4 regions of the Kocuria sediminis genome follow, and region 4 is predicted to be linked to each of the others. Evidence: riboswitches for the same ligand, from Rfam matches in the RefSeq annotation. Region 4 holds a riboswitch; each other region holds the start of a gene.

Region 1 (5,425 bases), on a different contig from region 4:
GTGGCGGGACCGTAGGGACAGTGCAGCGACACGACGTCGGAGACGGCCAGCAGCTCGTCGAGCTCGACCCGCCGGGCGCCCAGCTCGGCGGCGATCGCCGGATCGATCTCGCTGCGCGACTGGTAGACGATCTCCATGCCGAAGGCCTTGGCCCGGCGCGCGGTCGCCTGGCCGATGCCGCCCATGCCGACGACGCCGAGGGTCTTGCCCTGCAGGCTGCTGCCGAGCAGGAAGAACATGCCCCACTTCCAGGCCTGGCCGGAGCGGATGAGCCGTTCCCCCTCGCCGAGCCGGCGGGTCGCCATGAGGATGAGGCCGAGCGCGATGTCGGCGGTGGCCTCCGTGAGCACCCCGGGGGTGTTGGTGGCCACGACGCCGCGCTCGGTGCAGGCCAGCACGTCGATGTTGTCGTAGCCGACGGCGACGTTCGCGACCACTTTCAGCTGCGGGCCGGCGGCGTCGAGCAGCTCGGCGTCGATGCGCTCGGTGAGCAGGCTCACCACGGCGTCGGCGCCGGCCACGCGCCGCAGGAGCTCCTCGCGGCCGATCGACTCCGGGCCCGGCCAGGCGTCGACCTCGTGCTCGGCGCGGAGCTTCTCGATCGCGGCGTCGGGCACCCGTCCCGTGACGACGACCCGGCTCATGCCGACTCGATCCACTGGCGCAGGCGGTCGAGGCCGACGCGGATGTCGTCGACGTCGATGCCCGAGTAGGCGAGCCGGATGTACTGTCGCTCCTCGCCCGGTTGGCGTCGGCCGAAGTGCTCCCGCGTGCAGAAGGACACGCCGGTCTGCTGCAGGGCCGCCGTGGCGAAGTCGCCGACTTCGGTGCAGCCCATGCGCTCCATGGCGGCGGTGACGTCGGGGAACAGGTAGAACGTCGAGTGCGGGACGGCCACGTGCATGCCGGGCGTGGCGTTCACCAGCTCACAGGCGGCGTCCCGGCGCTCGCGCAGGACGTCGAGCATCTGCTGCACGGGTTCCTGGGGGCCGCGGAGGGCTTCGATGCCGGCCCACTGCACGTAGTGGGTGGTGCACGACTCGTCGTTGGTGTTGAGCGTGCTGAGCACCTTGGCGATCTCGGGCGGTGCGACGGCGCAGCCGAGGCGTGAGCCGGTCATGGCGAACTTCTTGCTGAACGTGTAGAGGATGACGGTGCGCTCGGCCATGCCGGGCAGTGACGCGATCGAGTTCGAGACCCCCTCGTAGCGCGTCTCGAAGTAGGCCTCGTCGGAGAGCACCCAGAGGTTGTGCTCCTGGGCAAGCTGCGCGACGGCCTCGCGCTCGGCCGCCGTCGACTCGGCCGAGATGGGGTTCTGCAGGTCGTTGTAGATGATGGCGACCGTGTGCGGGGTGATCGAGGCGCGCACCTGGTCGAGGTCGATCGCGAAGCCGCTCTCCGTGGGGAGATAGCGGTACGGCACGGACGTGCCCCCGAGGTACTCGATCTGCGACTCGTAGATCGGGAAGCCGGGGTTCGGGTAGAGCACCTCCTGGCCGGGGTTCATGACCGCCTGCAGGAACTTCGTGATGACGGGCTTGCCGCCGGGCATCACGACGATGTTGTCGGGGGTGAGGCCGATGCCGCGACGCGAGCCGATGTCCTCGGCGAGGGCCTCCCGCAGCTGCGGAATGCCGGGGCCGGGGCAGTAGCCCGTGTAGCCGTCGGCGATAGCCCGGTTCATGGCCTCGACGATGTGCGGGGCCGTCGGGATGTTGATGTCGCCGAGGTGGAAGGGGTACACGCGGTTCCCCTGTGCCTTCCAGGCGGCCGCGGCCTGGGCGACGCTGAAGGCCGTTTCGGTCCCCAGCCGGTCGAGCCGGTGTGCGAGTTGCCGCATGCTGTTCCACTCCTCGTCGAGTCGGCGATCGATCCACTGCTGGATCCGCACTGAGCATACGACTCATATATCAGTCTGGGAAGAGTAGTCCCGGAGGGATGTCCCCGTCGGTCCAGTCGCGGGGTGTCCCGCATCCAGAGGTTGTGCCCGTGGAGCGCGGAAGTGCGGTTCCCGCCGGGACGGCCGGGAACCGCACTTCCCCCTCACGGGCCTGGGGTCAGCGCACGCGGATGTAGACGGGACCCGAGCCGACGTTAACGGTCTGGATGACCGTCTGGTTGCCGTTCCAGCCGCCGTGGACGGCCTTGCCGCCGCCGATGTACACGGCGATGTGGGCGAAGCCCATGCCGCCGTTGGCGTAGTAGACCAGGTCACCGGGCTGGGCCTGGGCGGCGGAGACCCGGGTGCCGAGGTTCAGGTAGGAGACCGGCCACCCGTGGTGGTTGATCCCGGCCGCGCGCAGGGACTTGGTGACCAGGGAGGTGCAGTCCTGCGTCACGCCGAGCTGGCTCCTGGCGGCGGCGGCGATGGTCGCAGCCTTGCCGGACTGGGACTGGATGCTGAGGAGCTGCTGGGGGGCTGCGGCCGGGGCGGCCTGGGCCGGGGCCACGCTGCCGAGCGCCATGGCGCCGGCGGCGACCGCCAGGGTCGCCGTGCGCCCCAGGGGGAACGAGCGCTGGGCGCGGTGGCGGGGCGTGCGGGAGTGGAAGATGGGCATGAGTGATGTCCTCCCTCTTGCCTGCGAGGTGAGCTGTCGGATGCGGGTGGGAGACACCCGGTCGCAGGGTGGAGGCCCTGGCGACTTAACCCCTAGGTCCCGGGGGAGGGGCCGTTTCTGGTTCCCCCGCTTCTGCCGAGCGATGTGTTCAGGGGGCCCCGGGCACCGGCAGAATTCGGCGATGTGCACGGGGGTGCCGATCAGTGGGGGAATCGGCACGGAGAGAAAACTAATCGAAAAGTAACGAGAAAGTCTCGTTTTGATCACGGGCGCGTCTCGGAATCTGTTGCGATTCGGTTGTGGGCCTTCGCGCTCGCGCGAAGTTGCGTGGTGAGGGGTGCCGACGGGGATCCTCCAGGAGGCGCATCTCAGGACAAAAGTGGGCTTGACCTGGGGCTCTGTTCCATTCGTGTCCGCCGGAGAGTCCGCCCCTGCCCTGGGGCGGGGTGTCCGGGGTGACACGCGCGTTATGGCGCGAGAAACCGCGGGGAATGCTTCGCGGAGCATTAGGCAGCCAGCGTGAGCGGCACCTTGGTGGGGGCGGAAAGGACGACCTTTTAGTGGGCCCCAGGGTTCACACGGGAATTCGCTAAAAGAAAATATTGCGTTAGTAATGACCGCCCGGGGGAGGGGGGCGGTTTTTCGCGGACGCTTCCGGCGTGCCGGCCCTATCGCCCGTCCTCGTCGACCTCGGCGGCGTCGAGCAGGTCGTCCAGGACCCGATCGAGTCGGGCCACGAGGGAGAGGTGCCCCTCGCGCTCCAGCAGGTGCGCCCGGGCGCCCGGCACGTGCGCGGCGAGCCACTCCCCGTGGGTCACCGGGACGGCGCGGTCCTCCCGGCCGTGCCAGATCCGTGTCGGCACGGCGATCTCCTCCACGGCGAAGCCCCACGCGCGGTCCACCGCGAGGTCGTCGTCGCGCCAGCCCACGATGCCCTGGCGCAGGGAGTGCTCGGCCGCGCCCATGACGTAGTCGGCGAAGTCCCCGGTCATCACCGCCCGGTCCACCGGCGGGAGCATGGCGCGCAGCAGCTCGACGACGTCGCCATCCGGCGCCGAGGCGGCCGCGGTCATGGCCTGCACCTGTTCCGCGAGGTAGGCCTCGAGCGCCCGGCGTCCCTGCCGGGCGGCGGTGAACTCGGCCGCGCTGTCCTCGTCCATCCCGGCGACCGGGTCCAGTCCCTCGGCGCGCGGCGGGGCGTAGCCGGCCAGGGAGGCGACCGCGCGGCAGCGGCCGGGCAGCAGCGCGCCGCAGGCCAGGGCGCGCGGGCCGCCGCTGGACCAGCCCAGGGCGAGGAATTCCTCCGCACCCAGCTCGTCCAGGACGCACCGGGTGTCGGCCACGGCGCCGGCCACCGTGCCGGGGGCCGTCTGCTCCGGGAGCGGGTCCGAGGCGCCGTAGCCGGGACGCGAGACGGTGAGCACCTGGAGCCCGCGGTCCGCGGCCGCGCGCTCGAGCGGCCCGAACGGGACCGCGGCGCTGGGCGCGCCGTGGTGGAAGACGACCGGCAGGCCGCCGGGCGGGCCGGTGAGCCGGAACTCCAGGCGGCGCCCGTCCGGCGCGGTGACGCTGCGGTTGCCCTGGTCCTCCGAAAGTGTGCTCATGCCGTCCCCGCTCTTTGGTGGCCGCCGTTGTGCCGCTGTGGCGACTGGTGGCCCTCACGCTAGGACTCGGCAGTGCCCGGGACCAGGGCGGCGGCGGCATGTGACGGGTCGGCGCCGGGTGCGACGGCAGTGCGGTCCGCTCGGCGTGGGTGTCCTGCTCCACCGCTCGGCCGAGCTCGTCACGACCGCTGGCTGTGTCACCCGCAGCGTCGTCGTGATCCGGTGCTCCGCGGGACCTCGCCGCTACCCGGTCCGGCGCTTCCTTTCCATGCGGCCTACGCCAGCGGCGCCCGCCCCGGGCCCGATCGGCCGGCGAAGGCCTGGACGATGTCCAGCCAGGCGTCGGCGTCGGGGCCCTCCGCGACGAGGCTCCCGTCCTGGCGGTGCCGCCGCCGGGTCGCGAGCAGGGCGAAGTCCAGGGCCGCGCCGTGGACGCGCTGCGCCGCCTCGGCCGGTCCCCAGGTCCAGGTCTCGTCCTCGTAGGTGAGCTCGACGCGAAACGGCTCGGCCGGCGGGTCCAGCCGGCGCTGGCGGAAGGCGTAGTCGCGGGTGGCCACGCCCAGGTGCGCGACGTGCCGCAGCCGGTGCGAGGCGACCGGGGGAACCCCGAGGGCGTCGCGGACGTCCTGGCCGTGGGCGAAGGTCTCCATGATCCGTGCGCTGGCCATCATGGGCGCCCCCATGGGCGGGCCGATCCACGGAATGCGCTCGCCCTCCGGCACGGCGGCGAGCCGCTCAAGCACGCGGCGCCGGCTGTCCTGCCAGGACGCCAGGATCTCGGCCGGCGGACGTGCCGCACCCTCCTGGGCGCCGCGGTCGACGACGTCGGCCTCCGCCGCGAACCGCTCCCGCAACCGGGCGAAGACCTCGGGCTCCTCGAGGGCGGTCAGCACGGTCCGCTCCGTCCAGGTGAGGTGGGCGACCTGGTGGCGAATCGTCCACCCCTCCGCCGGCGTGGGAAGGTCCCAGTCCTCCGCGGACAGCGGCCGCAGCCGTTCTTCGAGCAGGTCACCCTCCTGGCGCAGGTCGGCGAGCAAGGTCGCGAGGTTCGTGCGGGTCATGGGCTCATCACGGTGCGGAGCTCTTTCTTGAGGATCGTGCCGGTCGCGTTACTCGGCGGGTCTGTGGGGAACTTTACGTCGGTGGGCCCCTTATGGACGGCCAGGCTTGTGCGACCCCGTGTGCATCGGCTCGGCGGACATGAAGGAAGCTCCAGCCGCAGTTAGATACGCCCTGCCGGTCTGGCCCCACGCTTGTGGAGAA
Region 2 (5,425 bases), on a different contig from region 4:
ATCACGGGCCACACAGGTCTGCAGGTCTTTGAGCACGACCCCGGCGTGTTCGGCGGTCAGGCAGCCGTCGTGGACGGTGACGTGGGCTGAGAGCACTGGGGTGTCGGAGTCGATGCGTGAGGCGTGCAGGTCGTGCACACCGACCACGTGCGGCAGGGCCTCCAGGCGGGTGCGCACCTCCTCCAGGTCCAGTCCCTTCGGGGTGGTCTCCATCAGCACTTCGACGGTGTCGCGCAACAAGATCAGCGCCCGGGGCACGATCAGGGCGGCAATGAGCAGGGACACGAGCGCATCCGCCTGGGTCCACCCGGTGGTGGCGATGACGATCGCGGAGACGATCACCGCCACCGAGCCCAGCGCGTCATTGGCGACCTCCAGGAAGGCGGCCTTCATGTTCAGGTTCTCTCCCCGCCCCGAGGCCAGGATGACCAACCCGATGATGTTGCCGGCCAACCCGATCACCCCGAACCAGAGCATGGCCGAGGACTCGACTTCCGGGGGCTCCAGCAGCCGGCGCACCCCTTCGACGGCCACGAACCCGCCCACGGCCAGCAGTACGGATGCTTGTGCGGCTGCGGCCACGATTTCGGCGCGCTTGTAGCCCCAGGTGCGCTTGTCCGTGGCCGGCTTCAGCGCCAGGGTCGCGGCGATGAAAGCGATCAGCAATCCGGCCGAGTCGGTGAACATGTGCCCGGCATCGGCCAGCAGCGCCAGACTGCCCGAGATCATAGCACCGATGATCTCGGCGACCATGATCGTGGCGGTGATGAGGAAGACCACCGCCAGCTTGCCCCGCCGCCCGGTGGCGGCATGGGCGTGGTGGTGTTCCCCGCTCATGCCGGGACCTCCTGGACGGTGGCGTCATCAGCAAGGTCCTCGGCGGTGCACTCAGGGGTGCCGCACCGGCACACCGCCTCGACGGTGAGGATGGTGCCCAGCAGGTCCTCTAGGGCATGAGCCAGCTTCGGGTCCGAGAGCTCATAGCGCACATTGCGCCCGATCGGCACGCCCACGACCAACCCGCAGTCACGCAAGCAGGCCAGATGATTGGACAGGATCTGGCGACTCACCCCGATCCGAGCCGCCAGCTCCGAGGGCACCGCCGGGCCCTGCTGCAGCTGCAAGAGCACCGCGGCCCGAGTGGGATCGGCCAGTGCTTTGCCGAACCGGGACATCACCTCGACCGGGGACAAGATCCTCATGCCATAACCGTACAGCAGAATCTGTATCAAACGGGATGGGGGTCGAACGAGGCCCGGGCAACGTCCAGCTTGCGTTCCTACGGTATGGGCGGACGGGGATGCCGTCCGCCACTGCGGCATCCCCGTTCCCCGATCGCGCACCGCGCCCCCGGCGGGTCGTCCTGCCGCAGCGTCGCCCCTGCGTGGCAGGAGGGGGCCAATCCAGTTCAGCGGGAGTGCAGGCGTGGCCGCGGGTGCCCTATGGGTCGGCCGGCAAGGTCGCCTCCTGCCCCGTCCGTTGGCCACCGACTCACGCCACGGCAGGACCGTGACGCTGCTGTTCGTGGCTCCGACCACTGGCGCGGGGTACCTTGAAAGGCTTTCAGGTGTTGGTGCTTTCGAGGCACCCCGCACTGGGGGAATGGCTTCAGGAGGCGTGGCCACCGGCGTTGTGGCGAGACTCAGCGGTAGGTGTAGTACCCGTCGAGGGCCATGGCGTTGACGGAGTGAACGAAGGTCCCCTGGGTCGGGTTCAGCGCCGAGATCATCTTGCCGCCGCCGATGTAGATGCCGATGTGGTTGCCGCCGTTCTGGGACACCAGGTCACCAGGCTGCGGAGTGGTGGTCGGCGTGGCGGCGGCGATCTGCTGGAAGCTCGTGCGGGGCAGGTCGATGCCGTTCTGGGCGTAAACCCACTGGGTGAAGCCGGAGCAGTCCCAGGCGCCGAACGAGGTTCCACCCCAGACGTAGCCGCCCCCCACGCCCTGCTGGGCGGTGCCGACGATCCCGCCGGCGGCCGGGGTAATCGCGGTCGTGGTGGTGGACTGCGGGCTCACGGACGAGGCAGCCTGAACGGTCGGGGCCTGCGCAGCGGGGGCCTGATAGGTGTAGGAGGCCAGGTCGGCCATCGCGGAGGCCGGAGCCGCATAGGAAGTTCCACTGGCGGCGGGGATCTCGGCGTAGGCCTGGGCCGGGGCGATGGAGCCGACGATCGCGGCGCCGGCGGCGGCGGCGATCGTGGTGTTGCGCACGGCGTGAGAGGTGGTCTCGGCGCGGTGGCGGGCAGTGTTCTGCTTGAAAATAGCCATGGGTGTGTTCCTCCCTTTGCCTACGAGGTGAGCTGTCGGATTCGGGTGGGAGACACCCGGCCGCGGAGCGCGTGCGCTCTGAACGGCTTAACCCCAAGGCCCCGGATCATCGGGACCGGAAATGGTTCCCCCGCTTCTGCCAAGCAGTTTCTGTGCATGGGCCCCGGGCACCGGCAGAATTCGGCGATGTGCACGAGGGCGCCGACAGGATCAGCGGTCGGCACGCACCGAAGAGTACAAGATGATCACGAAACAATCACAGTCGGATTCGAGAATGTATAGAGATCATGAAGAAGAAGATCAAGATTTGATAAATCCCTAGAGTTTTATCGAATTTCTTCTGTGAATTTCCTGGAAATTATGGGAGGGCCTGAGGAGGCGCGTACTCAGTGGTGCTCCTAGCATCGCCACGGGTTCGCCGGGCACACATCACCCGGCGCCGCCGGGGCCTGCTGGCTCTAGGCTTCGCCGTCCTGATCCTGCTCGGGCCCACCCTGGGTTACTTCACCCTGCACCAGGCCGCGGACGCCCTGGCTCTGTCGGTCCTGGTGGTGACCGGTGGGGCGATGATCAGCATGGTGGCCGGAGAAATGCCCACCGAAGCCCCAATCGGGCTACCGGCGCGTAGGGCCCGCTTCTGCTCATCGGAGGATTGCGCGCTGTCCGCCGCGATTCCCGCCTACCCGGGCATCTGAGAAGCCGCACGCACCGGCGCCTGTCACGCGGTGCCGGTGCGTGCGGGCTGAATTTCAGTGGGCGCAGCAGGTGCAGGTGGCCCCGCATCCGCCACAGCCGTCGCTGTCACGTGTGCTGTCTTCGGCAGTGAGGACCGAGATCGGGGCGCAGCAGGCATCCCCGCGCCAAGCTTCCAGCCCTTCCTTCACGGCCACGGCGGCGATCACCAGGGCAGCCAGCGGATCGGCCCAGGACCAGCCCAGGGTGCTGTTGAGCACCAGGCCCACCAGGAGCACGGCCGAGAGGTAGGTGCACAGCAAGGTCTGCTTCGAGTCGGCCACCGCCGAAGCCGAGCCCAGTTCCCGGCCGGTGCGGCGTTCGAACCAGGACAGGAACGGCATGATCACCAGGCTCACGGCCGCCAGCACGATCCCCACCGGGGAGTGCTCGGGTTCGGCGGCCCCGGCCAGGGTGCGGATCGCGTCGATGGTGACGAAGGTGGCCAGCCCGAAGAAGGAGAGGGCGATCACCCGCATGGCCATCTTCTCCCGGCGGTGCGGGTCGGGGGCGGCGAACTGCCAGGCCACCGCGGCCGCCGAGAGGACCTCGACGATGGAGTCCAGGCCGAACCCGATCAGTGCCGAGGAGGACGCAATGCGCCCGGCGGTGATCGCGATGATCGCCTCGAGCACGTTGTAGGTGATGGTGCCGGCCACGATCCAGCGCACCCGCCGGTGCAGCACCGCTCGGCGGGCATCGGTGACGGGCTTAGGACCCAGGGTCAGAGAGGTCATGCGCAGGTGCATCCTTCCGGGGAGCAGCAGGTCGGGTCCACGGTGATGACCAGCTCCAGCAGGTCCCCCAGGGCCTCGCCCAGGCGGGGATCGGCCAGGGAGTACCAGGTGCTACGCCCTTCCGGGGTAGAGGCCACCAGCCCGCAGCCACGCAGGCAGGCCAGCTGATTGGACATCACCTGCTTGGAGACACCAAGGGATTGAGCCAGCTCCGAGGGCCGGGCCGGTCCTTCGCGCAGGGCCAGCAGGACCTGGGTGCGCGTCGCATCCGAGAGGGCATTACCCAGCCGGGACAGGGCCGAGGCATGTGTGAGGGTCACCGTGCTCATGCCCCAAAGGTACACGAACCTATGTACTGTCAGTGTCATGGCTCCACGGGGCGTTACCGGCTCACCGGCACGGTTGGGCCCCAGGCCGTTGTTGAGTTCACTTGTGCCGCCCTGGCCGGCACCGCTCTTGAAAGCTGGAAGGCCTGGACGGGCCCGTCCAATCGAGGAGGACGACGATGATGACTGACTTGGCCCCGGCCCTCGCGCTGGGCCTGTACCTGACCGGTCTGGTGGCCGCGTTCGGGGTGCGGTCCTGGATCCACCGGGCCCGCACCGGCTCCACTGGTTTCCGGGGCATCAGCGGGGCACCGGGGACGGCGGAGTGGTGGGGCGGGGTTCTGTTCGCCGTGGCCTTGGTCCTCGGTGCGGCCGGCCCCTCGCTGGCGCTCACCGGCTCCGTGACCGCACCCCGGTTGCCGGAGGTCATCGCGTGGGCCGGTCTGGTCATCACCGTCGGGGGGTTCGTCGGTGTGCTGGTCTCCCAGGCCGGCATGGGCGCTTCCTGGCGGATCGGGGTGGACGCCGCCGAACGCACCGAACTGGTGACCACCGAAGTTTTCGCGGTGATCCGCAACCCCGTCTTCACCGCGATGCTCACCACCTTGCTGGGACTGACCCTCCTGGTGCCCACCGTGGTGAGTGCAGCAGCGTGGCTGTGCCTGCTGCTGGCCGTCGAACTTCAGGTCCGTCTCGTCGAAGAGCCCTACCTGCTGGCCACCCATCCCCAGGACTACGGCTCCTACGCCGCTGGTGTCGGCCGGTTCCTGCCCGGCCTCGGCCGGCTGCAGCGCATTCCCCAAAGCGAGAGGAACTCCTGAAATAGGGCCCCCGGCCTACCGGTGGGGCGTCGAGGACACGGGATCCAAGGCGCGCAGGAAGACGAGGTCCCGGTTGGCGTCGTGTACTGGCGGATGTCGTGGCAACGTTTCTCCAGGGTTGGCTCCTCACTGTGGTGTCATGACCACCTCCGTGACAATCAAGGGCCCGTCCGTCGCACAGCGTCCTCGCAGCCGGTGGCGCTGGATGATGCCGGCGGCCTGTCTGTTGGTTCTCTTTGCGGTGCTCGCCCGTGGGGTGGCCGCCGAGGAGGCACCGAGCACCATGCTGGGAGCCTCCGGCTCTGTGCCTGGTGGACTGGCGCGCATCAATGGTGTGCTGCCCTATGCGCAGGTTGGTCCGCAACCGGGTGAGGTGCCTCCCGAACTCATCGGACCAGTGGCCGAGGGCAGTCACCGTGTGCAGGTCCTGCTGGAGATCACCGTGATGGAACCGGGGGGCCTCGAGTTCAATGCCGAGGATTATGCGGTGGAACGGTTGGGCGGGCGCCAGTCACAGCTGGCGTGGGCGTCCACGGGCCC
Region 3 (5,425 bases), on a different contig from region 4:
AGCGCGGGGGTGTTGTAGGTCTGGTCCTTGCGCGAGTTCTCCAGGGCCGCGGTCAGCTTCAGGAAGTCGGGGACCCAGCGGCCCGAGGCGCCGATCCGCTCGATCCGCTCGATCGCGGCGGGGGAGAAGGCCCCCAGCCACAGCCCGCCGTCGGAGCCGAGGTTCTTCTGCGGGGAGAAGTAGTAGACGTCCGCCGCGGAGAGGTCCGCGGCCATTCCGCCCGCGGCCGAGGTGGCGTCGACCAGCACCAGCGCCTCGTCCGCGATGCCGGCGGGCCGCACCACGGGGGCGGCCACCCCGGTGGAGGTCTCGTTCTGGGGCCACGCGTAGACGTCCACGCCGTCCTCGGCCCGCGGCTCCGGCCGGGTGCCGGGCAGGGACTCCAGCACCGAGGAGGCCTCCAGGAACGGCGCGGCGCCGGTGGCCTGGGCGAACTTGGCGCCGAACTCGCCGAACACCAGGTGCTGGGCCTTCCGCTCGACCAGCCCGAAGACGGCGGCGTCCCAGAAGGCGGTGGCCCCGCCGAGCCCGAGCAGGACCTCGTGCCCCTCGGGGAGACCGAGGAACTGCGCCAGGCCCTCGCGCACCGAGCCCACGAGCTGCCGGACCGGTGCCTGCCGGTGGGAGGTCCCGAGCATCCCCGCCCCGGCCCGGGCGACGGCGTCGACCTGCTCCGGGCGGACCTTGGAGGGCCCGGCGCCGAACCGGCCGTCGGCGGGCAGCAGGTGCTGGGGGATGGTGACGTGTGCGGACAACGGGTGCTCCCTCATGACGGACGTGCGGCGGGCGGCGGGCGCGGCGGCCGCGCAGGGGCGTGCGCGGCGGGGCCCCGGCCCATTCTGCCCCACCCGGGACCGCCCCCCGCCGCCGGGGCGCGGTCCCCTCCGCGCCGGGGGCACGCGGACTAAGCTCGTGCGGGAAGACCGGACCGGGCGGGATCCCCGGGGACGGACGGCCGGACGAAGGATGACTGAGGCATGAGCGATCTGATCGACACGACGGAGATGTACCTGCGGACCGTGCTCGAGCTCGAGGAGGAGGGCATCACGCCCATGCGGGCGCGCATCGTCGAGCGCCTCGACCACTCCGGGCCGACCGTCTCGCAGACGGTGTCCCGGATGGAGCGCGACGGACTGCTGACGGTGGGATCCGACCGCTCCCTGGTGCTCACCGAGCTGGGCCGCGAACGAGCGGTGCAGGTGATGCGCAAGCACCGTCTGGCGGAGCGGCTGCTGGCCGACGTCATCGGACTGGACCTGGCTCAGGTCCACGACGAGGCGTGCCGCTGGGAGCACGTGATGAGCGAGCAGGTCGAGCGGCGCCTGGTGGACTTGCTGCACAGCCCCCGCTACTCCCCGTACGGCACGCCGATCCCGGGTCTGGCCGCACTGGGCGTCGGGGACAGCCCGACGGCGGCGGGGCACCCCTCCCTGCTCGAGGCCGCCCGCGCGGATCCGGAGGGGACGCACACCGTGGCGCTGCTGCCGGAGGTCGTGCAGGCCGACGCCGCGCTGCTGGGCGTGCTGAGCGACGTGGGCGTGCTCACCGGGGCCGTGGTCCGGGCCCGCGTGGAGGGCCAGCGGGTGCGGATCGAGGTGGCCGAGACCGGCCGGTCCGCGGAGATCGACCTGCGCACGGCCGGGGCCATCCGGGTCCTCGCCGCCTGAGCGCGCACCCGGCCGTCCCCCTGCGCGGGACCCGTCGCAGGGCACGTCGCGGGGTCCGGCCCGAGACCCGACCACCCTTGTGGGGACGTTCACAAGGCACTTTCGGCCAGTCCGGCCGGATGACGCCCCGTCCGCGGTGAACGCCCTGGTGAGCGGCCGTGTCCGGGGTGCCCTGACCCTCGCTCCACCGTGCGCCGGCGCATCGCACTGATAGCGGAGGGCGACACAATCCGCGGGTTTCCATTCCCTGTGCGATGCAATTCCGTGATCGTTCGTGATCAAAACGTGACACTTCCGTAACCGGTCATGTATTGTTCAACGCGTGCCGATCACTGGTCGGATCGGCGCCCTCGTGCACATCGCCGAATTCTGCCGGTGCCCGGGGCCCATGCACAGAAACTGCTTGGCAGAAGCGGGGGAACCATTTCCGGTCCCGATGATCCGGGGCCTTGGGGTTAAGTCGCCGGAGCGCACGCGCTCCGCGGCCGGGTGTCTCCCACCCGAATCCGACAGCTCACCTCGTAGGCAAAGGGAGGAACACACCCATGGCTATTTTCAAGCAGAACACTGCCCGCCACCGCGCCGAGACCACCTCTCACGCCGTGCGCAACACCACGATCGCCGCCGCAGCCGGCGCCGCGATCGTCGGCTCCATCGCCCCGGCCCAGGCCTACGCCGAGATCCCCGCGTCCTCCGGCGCCGCCTACTCGGCCCCGGCCCCGGCCGCCGCCTCGCTGGCTTCCTACACCTACGAGGCCCCCGTCGCCGCGCAGCCCGCGGCCCCGGCCTACCAGGCCCCCGCCCCCGCCGCGCAGCCGGCCGCCTCCACCGCCAGCGTGACCCCGCAGTCCAACGCCACGAGCGAGATCCCCGCGGCCGCCGGCGGCATCGTGGGCACCGCCCAGCAGGGCATCGGCTCCGGCTACGTCTACGGCGGCACCGCCTTCGGCGCCTGGGACTGCTCCGGCTTCACCCAGTGGGTCTTCGCCCAGAACGGCATCGACCTGCCCCGCACCACCTGGGCCCAGTTCGCCGCCGGCACCCCGGTGTCCACCCCGCAGCCCGGCGACCTCGTCTCCCAGAACGGCGGCGGTCACGTGGGCATCTACATCGGCGGCGGCAAGATGATCTCCGCGCTGAACCCGTCGCAGGGCACGCAGATCCACTCCGTCAACGCGATGCAGCTCGACGGCTACTACCGGATCGGCTGATCCGGCTCGTCCCCCGCGGCAGCCTCAGGGTCGCCGCGGGGGACACCCGGTCCTCCCCGGACCACCGCGACCCGCACTCCCGGGTCCGCCCCGCACCCCCGTCTCCTCGGGTGCTGTGCGCCCCGTCCCCCCGGACATCCCTCCTCCATTCCCCCGCCGTGCGCGGCCTTCCGCATCCGGAACGCCGCGCTGCCGGAGATCGCATCACCCCGCGCGCCCCCGCGCGGGGTGATCCGTGCTGTCACCGCAGTCTCCCGGCAGGTTCGCCCGGCCCTCCAGAAAGCCTGCTGAATCCCCCCATGACTCGTGACCTGAACTCCTCGACCGGCATCGGCTCCCTCCTCTCGGGCAAGGCCCGCACCGTGGCCGCCGTCGCCGCCTTCTCCGGCCTGGCGCTGGCCACCACCGTCTCCGCCCAGGAGGCACCGGCCCAGGAGGCCGCCGCCGACGCCCCGCTGTCCGCCGTGGCCGCTGCGACCCCCTCCGCCGCCCCCACCGTCTCCCTCGAGCCGGCCGCCCACATGACGAAGGCCCAGAAGGCGTCCGAGCAGAAGGCGGAGCAGAAGGCCGCGAAGAAGGCGGAGCAGAAGACGGCGGAGCCGGAGACCCGTGCGACCGTCCAGCAGCAGGCGGGGACGCCGACCGCGCAGCCGGTCGTCACCCCGGCCCCGCAGCCGGCCGCCCCCGCGATCCAGGCGGCTCCTGTCGTGGCGCAGGCGGCGCCGGCGCCGAAGCCGGTGGCCGCCCCGAAGCCTGCCCCGGCCCCGCAGTCGGCCGCGCCGGCCGCCCCCGCCGTGCAGGCCGCCCCCGCCGTGCAGGCCGCCCCGAAGCCGGCCCCGAAGCCGGCTCCGGCACCGAAGCCTGCCGTGCAGGCGGCCCCGGCGGCCGAGCGCACGGTCACCCCGCAGAGCTCCGCCTCCGGCAAGGGCGCCACCATCTCCTCGGCCGCCCTGGGCCAGATCGGCGTCGGCCAGGACTGCACCGCCCTGGTCACCAACGCCCTGCGCGCCGCCGGCATCAACCACCACGGCTGGCCGGCCTCCTACCTGAGCCTCGGCACGCAGGTCTCCGCCGGCCAGGCCAAGCCCGGCGACCTCGTCTACTACGCCGACGGCGGCATGGGCGCGGCCCACATCGGCGTCTACATCGGCGGCGGCAAGGCCGTGCACGGCGGCTGGAACGGTGGCACCACGGTCATCGACAGCGTCAACGTGGGCTCCGGCCCGGTCTACGTCCGCGTGCGCTGACCGCACGCGAGAGCATCGCTTCGGGTGCGCGGTTCCCGGTCGGCCAGACAGGATCCGCGCACCCGCTGTTCGTCCGGGCGGCCACCGGCCGCCCGCCCACCGTTCCCGCGGCACGCCGCCGGCCGCCCGCCTCCCGGGGGCGCCGCCGGACGCCCGCCCGGAGGCCCCGGCCGGGCCCGGCCGCAGTCTCCCCGCGCCGATAGACTGGACCCATGGCCACCGACTTCAGCCGCAACGCCCGCACGAGCCTGGACCGTGAGTACGCCTACATGGCCTACGGCATGATCGGCGGAGCCGTGCCCGGGATCGTGGTCGGCTTCGTGGTGGCCGCGTTCGTCGGCCACGCCGCCATGTGGCTGTCCGTCTTCGGCGGCATCGGCATCGTGCTGGGCCTGCTCACCGGGATCCTGCTCCACCGGCGGCACCGCGCCGCGGCGGAGCTGGACGATGCGCAGGGGAGCCCAGCAGCGCGGGAATGACGTGCTCCCGGAGCAGCGGCGCCAGATCGGCCGGCAGCGCGGCGAACGAGACGTCGTCCAGCGGCTGCCAGCGCAGCTCCTCGATCTCCGCCCGGGGCTCCGGGCGCCCGGTGAGGGGCGCGGTGAACACCGTGCAGCGCACCCACGTGGCGGCCTCGTTCGCGGCGGGGGCCTCGAACTCTCCCAGCAGGCGGAGCTGCTCGGGGCGCAGCGCCAGCCCGACCTCCTCGGCCGTCTCCCGCACGGCCGCCTCGGCGGGGGTCTCGCCCGGGTCGAGCTTGCCGCCCACCAGCATGAACCGGTCCGTGCCGCGCTTGCGCACCGTCAGCAGTGCGCCGTCGTCGTCGCGCAGGCACACCGCCGTGATCGTGAGGACCTCCACGTCGGCGGGGGAGCCCCGGCCCGCGGCGGTGCGCAGCTGCTCGATCTCGCCCTCCAGGTTCCGGGCGGCGCGGGCGCCCCAGCGCCGCTGCGCGGCCGGCGTGCGGTAGAGCGGCTGCCGGCGCCAGAGCTCCTCGAGCACCCGCAGCCGCCCGGCGGCGAAGTCGGCGTCGGGAACGTGCGCGTACTCCCGGCGCACGTCGGCGGTGTAGGCCGCGTACGCGTCCGGCGCCGCCCCCAGCACGGCGAGGTCCGCGTCCAGCAGGAGCGCCCCGGGGAGGTCCCCAGGGGCGGCCGTGTGGTCGAGGGTGAGCAGGACCAGACGCCGGACCTCGGCGACCACGTCCGGGGCGAGACCGGCCGCGGTCAGGCGGTCCCGGGCCAGGTCGGCGGAGTCCCGCTCGTCCTGCCCGGGCCGGCCGGCGTAGACGGCGTCGTGG
Region 4 (5,425 bases):
TCATGGCGGTGGCCCCCTCCGCAGAGGAGATCCGGCCCGTGACGCCGATCCCGGTGGCCACGGGTGTCCTCACCGCCCCCGCCGCCCGGGTGATGGGTCTGTGGGAGGCGAGACTCAGCCCAGGGAGGCGACCAGTTCGGCGCAGGCGGCCTCGCACCGCCGGCAGGCCTCGGCACAAATCCGGCAGTGCTCGTGCATGGACGCGTGCTGCTCGCACTCATCTGCACACGCCTTGCAGGCCATCTGGCAGGCCTTGATCGCATCCAAGGTGATGTTCGCGTCGTAGCCGGTGTGCCGCGAGAGCACACGTCCGGTGGCCTCGCACAGGTCCGCGCAGTCGAGGTTGGTGCGGATGCACTTGGTCAGCTCGGCGACCATGTCCTCGGACAGGCAGGCATCCGCGCAGGCGGTACAGGTCTGGGCGCACTGGAAACAGGCCTGGATACAGGCGGCCAGCTTCCCCTTGTCCACCCCGCCGAGGTCCTTCGGGTAGGCCTCCAGCATCGCACTCACGTGATGGGTCATGGCTTGCTCCTTCGTCGGCTTCCTCGAGGAGACGAACCAGCCGGAACCAGCCCGCCATACCATCGACAGTAAACTGCCTTTTCCGTGTGGCGCGCCCCAAATTCTTGAAGATTTGATGAAGATCCAGGCCACAGTGGCGCACAGCGCTACTCCCTCGGGCGGCCTTCTCCGCCGGGGATCCGGGCAATTATGGAGTTTTCATGAAGAAATCGCGCTGCGCGGCCCAGAACGGCATCCCCGAAACTTCTCAATCTGAAGGAAAGCTCAAGGAATCCTCAAAGTCTTCTCCGTGCCACCCCTCGTGATACTGAAGGCCGCCCACGACCCAAAACCCCCTCGCCCTGGGGGGTGGTGTCCATGCAGGGCCGTGCACTGACGCCATTTCCCCTAGTCACACGGCATTGGATGCGACGCCAGTCGTGATGCGGAGCCACAGGAGCGACGAACCCACGGCTTCTGGGCCGGGCCTTTTCAGAGTCGGCAGCCAAAGCTTTCAGACCCGGCCGAAGAAAGAATCCGGGCCGTGATCTAAACGTGACACTTTCGTTATGAGTGGGCTACTGTCCACTGCGTGCCGCTGATTGATCCGGTCGGCGCCCTCGTGCACATCGCCGAATTCTGCCGGTGCTCGGGGTTCCTGAAGAGAAATCGCTTGGCAGAAGCGGGGGAACCATTTTCGGTCCTGGGGTCCGGGACCTAGGGGTTAAGTCACCCGGAACGCATGCGTCCGGGGCGGCCGGGTGTCTCCCACCCGCATCCGACAGCTCACCTCGTAGGCAAAGGGAGGAACACACCCCATGACCATTTTTAAGCGCCGTACTGCCCGCCACCGCGCCGAGACCACCTCGCCCCTGGTGCGTACCACCACGGTCGCGGCTGCCGCAGGTGCGGCAGTGATCGGCTCCATCGCCCCGGCTCAGGCCTACGCCGAGGTCCCGACGGACACCGCCACTGCCTACTCGGCCCCCGCGTCCGCTCTGGCGGCCTACTCTTCGACAGCCCCCCGGGCCGTCGTTGCCCCCCAGGCCGTCTCCCCCCAGGCCTCGGCGGCTCCTGAGCAGAGCGCTTCGACCGCGACGGTGTCCACCCAGTCGACGGATATCACCGAGATCACCGGCGCGTCCGGGATTGTGGGCACCGCGATGCAGGGCGCCGGCACCGGCTACGTCTGGGGCGGGACCGCCTTCGGCGCCTGGGACTGCTCCGGATTCACGAAGTGGGCCTACGCCCAGAACGGCATCGAGATCCCCCGCACCAGCTTCCAGCAGATCGCCGCGGCCACCCCCACGACCAACCCGCAGCCCGGAGACCTCGTCTCCCAGAACGGCGGGGCCCACATCGGCATCTACATCGGCGGGGGCAAAATGATCTCCGCCCTGAACCCCGCCCAGGGCACCTTCGTCCACTCCGTCAACGCCATGCCGGTGGACGGGTACTACACCTACCGCTGACCCGGTGCGCCCTCCGCAACGGCCTGAGTCGCTGCGGAGGGCCCCGGTCGTTGCAGCTGCTGATCCAGGGAATTCCTGCCTCGCGAGTGAGTTTTTCCTCCCCTGCAGACACCCCACCGTTCCTCCACTTCTCCGCCGTGCGCGGTGCTCCTGATCCGGGGCCCGCTCTGCCGGACCCCGCGACATCTTGCGCCCCCGAGCGGGGTGCTCCGTGCTGTCACCGCACCGTTCCGGCAGATCCGCCCGGCCCGCCAGAAAGCCTGCACAACTCCTCATGACTCGTGACCTGACCTCCCCCAACGGCATCACCTCCCTCCTCACCGGCAAGGCCCGCACCGTGGCCGCCGTCGCCGCCTTCTCCGGCCTGGCCCTGGCCACCACCGTCTCGGTGCAGGCCACCCCGGCCCCGGATGCCTCCGCTGAGGCTCCGCTGTCGGCCGTCGCTGCCGCCACCCCCACCGCAGCGCCCACCCCGTCCCTGGAGCCGGTCGCCCACGTGACCACAGCCGAGAAGCAGACCGACCAGAAGACCGAGCAGAAGAAGGCCGAGCATAAGAAGACCGAGCAGAAGCTCGATGTTCCGGCCGTTGTGGCACCCGGTGGGGCCGTTCCGGCGCCGGCCGCCACGCCCGTTTCGGCCAACGCACCGGCCAACACACTCGCCGCGAAGCCAGTTGTCCAAGAAGCAGCTATTCAAGAACCAGTCGTCCAGACGGTCCCGGAGCCTGTCACCGAGCCTGCCCCGGTGGCGGTTCCCGCCCGGGAACCAGCCGCGCAGGCTGGCCCGAGGACCGCCGTCGCTTCTGCCCCAAAGCCAGCTACGCCGGCCGCTCCGTCCGCTGAGCGCACGGTCACCTCGCTGAGCTCGCCCTCCGGCAAGAGCGCGACCATCGCCTCCGCTGCCATGGGACAACTAGGCACCGGTCAAGACTGCACCGCAGCGGTGAGCAACGCCCTGCGGGCGGCCGGGATCAACTTCCGCGGGTGGCCGGCTGATTACTTCACGCTCGGCACCCGGGTCTCCGCCGGCCAGGCCCAGCCCGGCGATCTCGTCTACTACGCCGATGGCGGCATGGGCACAGCCCACATCGGCGTCTACATCGGCGGCGGCAAGGCCGTCCACGGCGGCTGGAACGGTGGCAGCACCGTCGTCGACAGCGTCAACGTGGGCACCGGCCCGGTCTACATCCGCGTGCGCTGACCGCACGCAAACACCGATTCCGGGTGCGCGGTTCCTGGCCGGCCAGACAGGTTCCGCGCCCCCGGGATCCACGCCTGGGGGCACTTTTAGGTATCAAGGCAGCCGGCCGTTGTCGTGCCGGCATCCCGGGTGCATCCCACTGGAGTTGTCTGCGCTCAACCGCCTTGATGTCGACGATGACCCCATTCGATGTAGAGCTGGGAAGGCTGCGGTGTTCTTCGGATGACAAGACCCGGCACAGTCCCTGACCACCCTCCAGCGGCCAACGCCCTCAGCTCCGATGACCCTGGAGAAGATGACCCTGGAGAAGTCGGCCCCTCGTTGAAGGGGGGGCGGGCCGGGATCCGGGGCGGGATGCACCGGGAACCGTTGGCGTGGCGACGTTGCGAGATGCCGCCCCGCCGTTGGACGCCGTTTTCCCGGGCAGCGTGCATGAATAACTCATATCCTTCCGGCTCTGCCGCAGACTGGGCTTCAGGACAGGTCCACCGCGCCCACCAACGCAGATTTGCGGTCGATGGCCGCGGGGCAGGCTGTGGCGCCGTTCCATGGCCAGGCTTTTGCTCCTGCCCGGCTCTGGCCGGTGGGACCACGGCCGGATGCCCTCGTCCTGACCGATGTGTGGCGGAAGGAGCGATATGTGCACCTGGACGGTGGCAGCGGCACTGAGAACCTCCGTCCATGTGGAAGGTTCCGTGGCCCCGTCCCTGGTGCCGGCCCTCGCGGTCCACGACGGTGTCGGACGCGACGGCCCAGGAGGCGTTTGTCTCACCATGCACGTGGAGGCAGGTACCAGCGCTACGTCCCATGTCGCGGCGCTGTCCGCTCTGGCGACCGATGTACTGCCGTGGGTGGCCGGAGCAGAGCTAGTGGATCTATGGGTGTCTGCCCACGCGCAGCGTTCGCTGGATCTCAGGGCACTCCTTCCCGGCCAGCCCACCACGACCTCCCGGCATCACCCTGCCCCTACTCCTGGTCTCCCGCTGTGTCCGCGTGAACGAGGCCGGGGTGCTTCCGGCCCGCGGGCTGAGAAGCCCGAGGCGCCGGATCCATGACGTCACCGGCACCAGGGCCGGGCGAGACGTCTCGTCACCGGCACGTCGGCCATACTGCACCGGCCGGACCACCTCACGCCCGGAGCCGCACGCACGGCCCCACCCACTGATCAAGGAGCCCCCATGCCCACGCCCCCGACCGGCCGGATCCTGGTGGTCGATGACGAGACCGACCTGGCGCAGCTCGTGGCGGAGTATCTGCGCAAGGCCGGGTTGGAGGTCGCCGTGCGTCACGACGGCACCGAAGCCGTAGCAGCGGTGCGCGATTTCACCCCGGACGTGCTGGTGCTGGATCTGGGGTTGCCGGGGATCGATGGCATCGAGGTGTGCCGCCAGGTGCGGGTCTTCTCGGACTGTTACGTGCTGATGCTCACGGCCCGCGATGACGAGGTGGACAAGATCGTGGGTCTGTCCGTGGGCGCTGACGACTACGTGACCAAGCCGTTCAGCCCGCGTGAGCTCGTGGCCCGGGTCCAAGCCATGTTGCGTCGGGCCCGCACGGGAGGCGCCGCATCCGCTGCTGGCTCCCGGTCAGCTCAGCAAGCCCTGGTGATCGGGGAGCTGGTGGTGGACGAGGACTCCCGTCAGGTGCATCTGGCCGGGGAACCGGTGGCGTTGACGCGGATCGAGTTCGACCTGCTCCTGTGTCTGGCTGCCCGCCCGCAGCTGGTGCTCTCCCGTCGGCAGCTGGTGGAGATGGTTTGGGACACGCACTGGACCGGGGACGAGCACCTGGTGGATGTGCACATCGGTCGGATCCGCAAGAAGCTCGGCGACGAGGCCGCCAGCCCACGGTTCATCCACACGATTCGTGGGATCGGCTACCGAATGGGCACCGGACGATGAGCACCGCCGTCTCTTCCCGCGCCCGGCGCTGGTCCTGGAGCCCGTTGACGGTGCGGCTGATGTTGGCCCAGACCGCGGTGCTGGCCATCGGGCTGATCATCGTGGTGATCACCGCGGTGCTGATCGGGCCGCGCATGTTCTACCACGAGCTCGTCGAGTCCGGGCACGCTGATGAGGCCCTCGGGCTGGTGCACCTGGAGGACGCCTTCCGCTCGGTGAGTCTCACCGCCCTGACCATCGGAGGACTCCCGGCGCTCTACATCGCCGGGATGCTCACCTTCTACCTCTACCGCACGATCGGGCGGTCCCTGGCCTCCTTCAGCACCGCCGCCGGGGAGGTGGCCGTG

Evidence for each region. Region 4 has a riboswitch for cyclic di-AMP ahead of GMA12_RS17250 (C40 family peptidase). Riboswitches for the same ligand answer to the same signal wherever they lie in the genome.
Region 1: linked by a shared signal. The riboswitch ahead of GMA12_RS09805 (NlpC/P60 family protein) and the one ahead of GMA12_RS17250 (C40 family peptidase) in region 4 are both predicted to bind cyclic di-AMP.
Region 2: linked by a shared signal. The riboswitch ahead of GMA12_RS16350 (C40 family peptidase) and the one ahead of GMA12_RS17250 (C40 family peptidase) in region 4 are both predicted to bind cyclic di-AMP.
Region 3: linked by a shared signal. The riboswitch ahead of GMA12_RS05420 (C40 family peptidase) and the one ahead of GMA12_RS17250 (C40 family peptidase) in region 4 are both predicted to bind cyclic di-AMP.

The regions. Positions count from the first base shown of each region.
Region 1 covers NZ_WOGU01000007.1:92,636-98,060, reverse strand. Annotated here, with positions in the region: gene GMA12_RS09815 (2-hydroxyacid dehydrogenase) at 1-644, opposite strand, end outside; gene GMA12_RS09810 (pyridoxal phosphate-dependent aminotransferase) at 641-1,840, opposite strand; gene GMA12_RS09805 (NlpC/P60 family protein) at 2,058-2,558, opposite strand; cyclic di-AMP (ydaO/yuaA leader) riboswitch at 2,564-2,749, opposite strand; gene GMA12_RS09800 (alpha/beta fold hydrolase) at 3,227-4,162, opposite strand; gene GMA12_RS09795 (TIGR03084 family metal-binding protein) at 4,438-5,223, opposite strand.
Region 2 covers NZ_WOGU01000017.1:42,110-47,534, forward strand. Annotated here, with positions in the region: gene GMA12_RS16340 (cation diffusion facilitator family transporter) at 1-837, opposite strand, end outside; gene GMA12_RS16345 (ArsR/SmtB family transcription factor) at 834-1,202, opposite strand; gene GMA12_RS16350 (C40 family peptidase) at 1,643-2,269, opposite strand; cyclic di-AMP (ydaO/yuaA leader) riboswitch at 2,275-2,465, opposite strand; gene GMA12_RS16355 (hypothetical protein) at 2,659-2,964, shown strand; gene GMA12_RS16360 (cation efflux transmembrane domain-containing protein) at 3,019-3,738, opposite strand; gene GMA12_RS16365 (ArsR/SmtB family transcription factor) at 3,735-4,067, opposite strand; gene GMA12_RS16370 (methyltransferase family protein) at 4,244-4,885, shown strand; gene GMA12_RS16375 (hypothetical protein) at 5,025-5,425, shown strand, end outside.
Region 3 covers NZ_WOGU01000003.1:244,908-250,332, reverse strand. Annotated here, with positions in the region: gene serC (phosphoserine transaminase) at 1-755, opposite strand, end outside; gene GMA12_RS05425 (metal-dependent transcriptional regulator) at 978-1,667, shown strand; cyclic di-AMP (ydaO/yuaA leader) riboswitch at 2,018-2,207, shown strand; gene GMA12_RS05420 (C40 family peptidase) at 2,213-2,878, shown strand; gene GMA12_RS05415 (C40 family peptidase) at 3,178-4,125, shown strand; gene GMA12_RS05410 (hypothetical protein) at 4,338-4,604, shown strand; partial or broken gene GMA12_RS18430 (NUDIX hydrolase) at 4,522-4,953, opposite strand; partial or broken gene GMA12_RS18425 (DUF4031 domain-containing protein) at 5,029-5,425, opposite strand, start outside.
Region 4 covers NZ_WOGU01000022.1:17,975-23,399, forward strand. Annotated here, with positions in the region: gene GMA12_RS17245 (four-helix bundle copper-binding protein) at 115-525, opposite strand; cyclic di-AMP (ydaO/yuaA leader) riboswitch at 1,125-1,316, shown strand; gene GMA12_RS17250 (C40 family peptidase) at 1,323-1,976, shown strand; gene GMA12_RS17255 (C40 family peptidase) at 2,251-3,177, shown strand; gene GMA12_RS17260 (response regulator) at 4,356-5,078, shown strand; gene GMA12_RS17265 (sensor histidine kinase) at 5,075-5,425, shown strand, end outside.